Phreatobacter oligotrophus: one gene and its partner. The protein of the gene in region 1 binds, or shares a complex with, the protein of each later gene. Links are inferred from orthologs where the notes say so. Each region holds a gene or a part of one and is shown in the gene's direction. Other genes may lie near its edges.

Region 1 (3,234 bases):
GTTCACCTGGGATGCCCGATCGTTGACCGAGCGCAGCCACGATTGTGCCACAGTTCGACAGTCAAACGAAAGCAAATACTGGGCTTATTAAAAGTATAAATCTCTTATTTGGGTCAAAGTAACACTTAATTTCCAAATATGACTTTGAAATCGTGCCTCATTTCAGCCAACAACCGATGGAAATGAGCATGGGCAGGCGTCGATCGACGCTTGCGAGGTCTGTCTGCGGTAACGCTCCATTAAGGACGCGGTCAAGGAACAGGCGAAAATTCGAACGAATGCGGTTATGGATCATTCACCGCATCACGACGGGGACCGCGGCCGCTTCCTTTTCCGGCCGCCGTCCGTGGGACAGGAGTTGATTATGAAGAAGATCGTCTGGGCCGCGGCCGCTGCCGCCATGCTCGCCACCCCGGCCTACTCGGCCGACCTCGTGCGCCGCCAGCCGGTCGCCGACACCGTGTTCGTCCCGGCCGCCCCGGCTGGCGTCTGGACCGGCTTCTACCTCGGTGCCCATCTCGGTGCCGGGTTCTCCTCGAACTTCCGCAACAATGCCGGCTACGCGCTCGGCAGCGCCTCGGGCTTCTTCGGCGGCCTGCAGGGCGGCTATGACTACCAGATCAACCGCGTCGTCCTCGGCCTCGCCGGCGACATCTCCTACGGCAGCATCTCCCGCCGCTTCGTTTCGGCCGCGCCCTTCGACGTGCGCGCCACCGAGAACTGGCAGGGCTCGATCCGCGGCCGCCTCGGCTACGCCGTCCAGGACAACCTGCTGATCTACGCCACCGGTGGTCTCGCCCTCGGCACGGTCAACGCCCGCGAGCTGGCCCCTGGCCTCGTGAGCCAGTCGCGCACCCTCACCGGCTGGACCCTCGGCGCCGGCGGCGAGTACAAGTTCACCCCGAACTGGTCGGCGCTGCTCGAGTACCGCTACACCGATCTCGGCCGTGCCACCTACGTCAACCTGACCGGCGCCCCGCGCATCGGCCTGTCGAGCCACACGATCCGCACCGGCATCAACTACCGCTTCTGATCGCGCACAACCGCGTGATGCCAGACGGCCCGGGCTCGTCCCGGGCCGTTTTGCGTCGGTCCCCCGGTTGATCGGCCGCATTGCCTTGGCCCATGCCCCGCACTATCAGAAGGGCATGGGGCTTCTCGACCTCGCCAATCCCTCGCGCTTCCTCGCGCTCGTCGCCCGTGTGCAGCCGTGGCTCATCGCCGCGACCGTTGCCGTGTTCGCCGTGGCCGCCTGGCAGGTCTTCTTCGTCTCGCCCGACGACTACCAGCAGGGCGACACGGTCCGGATCATGTACATCCACGTGCCGGCCGCCTGGTTGTCGCTGTTCTGCTACGCGGTGATGGCTGCGGCCTCCCTCGGCACCCTGGTCTGGCGCCATCCGCTCGCCGATGTCTCCGCCAAGGCCGCGGCCCCCATCGGCGCCGCCTTCACCTTCATCTGCCTCGCCACCGGCTCGCTCTGGGGCCGGCCGATGTGGGGCACCTGGTGGATATGGGACGCAAGGCTGACCTCCGAGCTCGTCCTGCTCATTATGTATCTCGGCCTGATGGCGCTCTGGCGCTCGATCGACGATCCGGGCCGGGCCGGGCGCGCCGCGGCCGTGCTCACCCTCGTCGGCACGGTCAACCTGCCGATCATCAAGTTCTCGGTCGACTGGTGGAACACGCTGCACCAGCCGGCCTCCGTCTTCCGACTCGGCGGGCCTACCATTCACCCCTCGCTGCTGACGCCGCTGATGGTGTCGGCGCTGGCCTTCACCCTGCTCTTCCTCGTCCTGCACCTCGCCGCCATGCGCAACGAGATCCTGCGCCGCCGCGTGCGTGCCATGCAGCTCATCGAGGCGCAGCGCGAGACCCTGCCGGCCGGCGCCCAGCCGGTGCCGGGGGAGTAAGCGCCATGGGCACGATGTTCGGGGTGCAGCATGCCGGCTTCATCATCGCCTCCTATGCGGTGACCATCGCGACGATCGGCGCCCTCATCGCCTGGATCGCCATCGACCACCGCCGCCAGAAGGCGGCGCTGGCGGCGCTCGAGGCGCGCGGCGTCACGCGCCGCTCGGCCCGCGGCGGAGAGGCGTCATGAGCGAGATCACGGGCGAGGCGGCGGCGCCGCGCCGCCGGTCCTTCCTGGCCTTCCTGCCGCTCGTCATCTTCGCCGGACTGGTCGTGGTCTTCCTGATCGGCCTGCGCGGCGATCCGCAAAAGCTGCCCTCGGCGCTCATCGGCAAGCCGGCGCCGCAGGTGGCGCTGCCGCCCGTCGAGGGCGTCGACCGCCCGGGTCTCACCACGGCGGCGCTGCAGGGGCAGGTGACGCTGGTCAATGTCTTCGCCTCCTGGTGCATTCCCTGCCACGAGGAACATCCCTTCCTCATGGAACTGGCGAAGGACAGCCGCTTCCGCCTCGCCGGCATCAACCAGAAGGACCAGCCGGACAATGCCCGGCGGTTCCTCGGCCGCAACGGCAATCCCTATGCGCTGGTCGGGGCCGACATGTCGGGCCGCGCCTCCATCGAATGGGGCGTCTATGGCGTGCCGGAGACCTTCGTCGTCGGGCGCGACGGGGTGATCCTTTTCAAGCATGTCGGGCCGATCACGGCGGAGTCCTTGCGCGACCGGCTGCGGCCCGAGATCGAGAAGGCGCTGGCGCGGTAAGCGCCGCGGCCGTTGATCGCCGCGTCCCGCCGGGCGTCGCACCCGAACCTCCGACCGTCATGCCCGGCCTTGCGGCGGGCATCCACGAATTGCTTTGAGATGGCGGTGTTCAAGTCATGGATGGCCGGGACAAGCCCGGCCATGACGGTGAGGGCGTGTTTTGGCTGCCAAACGGTGCGATCGAGGCCCCTCACCCTTCCCTCTCCCCGCTCGCGGGGAGAGGGGGACCATGACGTTCCGCCTTCGCTGACATCCGGAGTGCCAGGCACAGCGGTATGCGATCCCATGCGACGCCGGTGCCCCCTCTCCCCGCGAGCGGGGAGAGGGAAGGGTGAGGGGCCATATTCCCCCTCCGCCGAATGGCGGGATGCGGCGGTCGCGTCCAAGGTCCCACACTGGCGGTCCATCGCCCGATCGCTGGACCGCGCCATGACCGACACGACCGCCGAACCCGTGCTCCTCACCGACCGCCAGGGGCCGGTCGCGATCCTCACCCTCAACCGGCCCCGGGCGATGAACGCGCTCTCGCAGGCGCTCATCCGCACGCTCACCGCCGAGATC
Region 2 (3,183 bases), on another replicon or contig:
AGTCCTGCATCAGCACGCGGGCCGGGCGGAAGGCGATCTCCTTGCCGGCCTTGCCCTTGTCCTTGATCCAGGCGGCGACCGCCTCGATGTCGGCCTTGGTGACGGAGCGGCCGTCCTCGGCGCGCAGCAGGTTCTCGAGCAGCACCTTCATGGAGAAGGGCAGGGCCGAAATGCCGGCAAGGCCGTTCTTCTCGGCCTCCTTCAGGCTGAAATAGACGTAGGACTTGGTGCCGACCTTGAGCGTCTTGCGGGCCTTGAAGCTGTCGAGCGACATGAAGCGGTGATCCCCTCGATGTGAGGCCGTCGACGCGCCCGGACAGGGAATGTCGGACGAAGCGGAAGACGCGGCGGCCGTTCGGCCGCGTTATAGAGGGATTCCAATCAGCCCGCCATATGGTTAGAAGCGCATATCGCCTCTCGCGGGTCACCCTTTCGTCGCGTAGGAATGCGGCATGTTGCGCCTCATCGCCGATGCCCTGACCTGCCAGCGCGGCGGCCGCGTCGTCTTCTCCCATCTCAGCTTCACCGTGACCTCGGGAGAGGCCGTCCAGGTCACCGGCCCGAACGGCGCCGGCAAGTCGAGCCTCCTGCGCCTGATCGCCGGATTGGTGCGCGCCGAATCGGGCCGGCTGGTTCTCGAGGGCGGCGACCCCGAGGCCTCATTGGGGGAGCAGTGCCACTATTGCGGCCACCAGGACGCCTTCAAGGGTTCGCTGACGGTCGCCGAGAACCTGGCATTCTGGACCGATTTCCTCGGCGGCGGCGGCATTGCGGCACCCGCCGCGATGGAGCGGCTCGGCATCGCTCATCTCGCCGATCTGCCGGCTGGCTATCTCTCGGCAGGACAGCGTCGGCGTCTCGCCCTCGCCCGTCTGCTGACCGTCAGCCGGCCGGTCTGGCTTCTCGACGAGCCTACAGCGGCGCTCGATGTCACGAGTCAGGCGGTCCTCGCCAGCGTCATGGCCGAGCATGTCGCCACCGGCGGCATCATCCTCGCCGCCACGCACGGACCGCTCGGCCTGCCCGTGCGCGACCTGTCACTCGGCCGCGCCGCTCCCGCCGCACCGGTCGCCGCATGAGATCGCCCCTCGCCGCCGTTTTTCGCCGCGACCTCATGCTCGCCACCCGAATCGGCGGCGGCGCCATGGTGGGCGTCGTCTTCTTCCTGGCGGTGGTGACCATCGTGCCCTTCGGCGTCGGGCCGGACATGAACCTGCTCGCCCGCATCGGTCCGGCCATCCTGTGGATCGGCGCGCTGCTGGCGACGCTGCTCGGCCTCGACAGGATCTTCCAGGCCGATGCCGATGACGGCTCGCTCGACATCATGATGATGGGCCAGACGCCTCTGCCCCTCGTCATCGCTGCCAAGGCCGCGGCCCACTGGCTCGCCACCGGCCTGCCGCTGGTGGCGGCGGCGCCGCTGCTCGGCCTCTTCCTCAACGTGCCGCTGGAGGCGATGGGCGCCGTGGCGCTGACGCTGGCTGCCGGCACGCCGGCGCTCAGCCTCATCGGTGCGGTCGGCGCTGCGCTGGCGGTAAGCCTCAGGCGCGGCGGCCTGCTCATGGCCATCCTCGTCCTGCCGCTCACCATCCCCGTGCTGATCTTCGGAGTCGCGGCAACGACCTCGGTGATCGTCGGGCCGCTGCCCTTCGGACAGCCCTTCGCCATCCTCGTTGCGCTGTCGCTCATGAGCCTCGTGCTCGGGCCGGTCGCCGCCGCGGCTGCCCTGCGCTTCGGGCTCGAGTGAGGCCGGACGGGTCCGGCCCCTCGCCTGAGCCTCAGCTCTTCGGCGCCGTCTGCTCCCAGGCCGCCGGCATCTGCGCGACAAAACGGTCCAGCCAGGCGACGAGGCTGGGATGGGTCTTGCGCCAGGCGCCCTCGAACCGGATGTCCTGATAGCCGAGCGCGCAGGCCAGCGTGATGGTGCCGACAGTGACGGCGAGCGCCGGGGGAGCGGCTTCCAGCGCCGCCATGGCGCGCTCGACCTTGCCACGCTGGTGGGCGACCCACTTCTCCGAGCGCGCAGCCTCCTCGTGGAACATCGCCTCGTAGCGGGTGAGAATGAGCGCATCCATGATGCCGTCGGCCAGCGACTGCAGGGTCAGCGCGGCGATGCGCGCCTTCGGCTCGGCGGGGAGGATGCGGCCGCCGCCGGCGAGGAGGTCGAGGGCCTCGAGGATGACGCGGCTGTCATAGACGACCGTGCCGTCCTCCTGCACGAGGGCGGGGATCTTGCCGAGCGGGTTGGCGCGGCGGATCGGATCCTCCGGGTTCATCGTGTCGGTGCCGACGACCGTGACGCGGTCCATGAGCCCGAGATGCAGGAGCGCCAGCTTCACCTTGCGGCCGAAGGGCGAGAAGGGCGAGGAGTGCAGCGTCAGGGCCATGGCGGCGTTTCCCGGTACCAGTCTTGTTGAGGCGCGGACCCTGCACAGGCCGTCGCATGGCGGTCAAGAGGCGGTGACGGAGGGGCCCGGCGCGCCTGCTCGCCTTGCCGCGACGCACCCTGGACCCCATAATCGGCGCTTCGCTTCGCATGGCTCCATGAAGACCGACTCACCCTATTTCGATCGCATCCGGGTCAAGCCCGAGGACGACCGGCGCGCCCGTGCGCGGCCCGGAACGCGGGTCTGCGCCCATCCGAACTGCGACCTCGAGGCGACCCATCGCGCACCGCTCGGCCGCGACCGCGAGGGCGAGTTCATCTGGTTCTGTCTGGACCACGTGAAGGAATATAACGCCAGCTACAACTACTTCGCCGGCATGAACGACGCCGCGGTCGCCGCCTATCAGAAGGATGCGCTGACCGGCCACCGGCCGACCTGGAGCATGGGCGTCAATTCCTGGACGAAGGAGGGTCGCAGGCCCGAGCCGCGTGCCTCGGCCGGCACCGGGGCGGGATTCGACCCCCGCAAGGGCGCCGACCCCTTCGGCCTGTTCGAGGATGCGGAATGGCGCCAGCCGGGCGCGCGGGCTCCCGAGCCCGAGGGGCGGATGATCCGCAATGCCGAGCGCAAGGCGCTGAGCACCCTCAATCTCGACATTCACGCCACTGCGGCCGAGATCAAGGCGCGGTTCAAGGAACTGGCGAAGCGACTCCACCCCGATTCCAACGGGGGCGATCGTTCGCACGAGGACAAGCTGCGCGAGATCATCCAGGCCTACAACTACCTGAAATCCGTC

Evidence for each region.
Region 2: the proteins of C8P69_RS08275 (region 1) and ccmB are in contact, whole or in part, in a solved structure (PDB 8CE8), measured with the Escherichia coli proteins. The link is inferred for Phreatobacter oligotrophus from one-to-one orthologs.

Annotation. Positions count from the first base shown.
Region 1 is NZ_PZZL01000003.1:228,755-231,988, reverse strand. Bases 109-3,030 are described here. They hold C8P69_RS08275 (heme ABC transporter permease), read left to right. Parts: upstream 109-1,148; coding sequence 1,149-1,913; downstream 1,914-3,030. Other genes in these bases: C8P69_RS08265 (DsbE family thiol:disulfide interchange protein), read left to right, coding at 2,101-2,673; ccmD (heme exporter protein CcmD), read left to right, coding at 1,928-2,104; C8P69_RS08280 (outer membrane protein), read left to right, coding at 365-1,033. Outside these bases: C8P69_RS08260 (enoyl-CoA hydratase), read left to right, coding at 3,103-3,234. UniProt on the Escherichia coli protein: Required for the export of heme to the periplasm for the biogenesis of c-type cytochromes.
Region 2 is NZ_PZZL01000009.1:61,968-65,150, reverse strand. Bases 41-2,911 are described here. They hold ccmB (heme exporter protein CcmB), read left to right. Parts: upstream 41-1,075; coding sequence 1,076-1,747; downstream 1,748-2,911. Other genes in these bases: C8P69_RS18275 (J domain-containing protein), read left to right, coding at 2,545-2,911; C8P69_RS18280 (glutathione S-transferase family protein), read right to left, coding at 1,779-2,387; ccmA (heme ABC exporter ATP-binding protein CcmA), read left to right, coding at 456-1,079; acnA (aconitate hydratase AcnA), read right to left, coding at 41-274. Outside these bases: more of acnA, read right to left, coding at 1-40; more of C8P69_RS18275, read left to right, coding at 2,912-3,183. UniProt on the Escherichia coli protein: Required for the export of heme to the periplasm for the biogenesis of c-type cytochromes.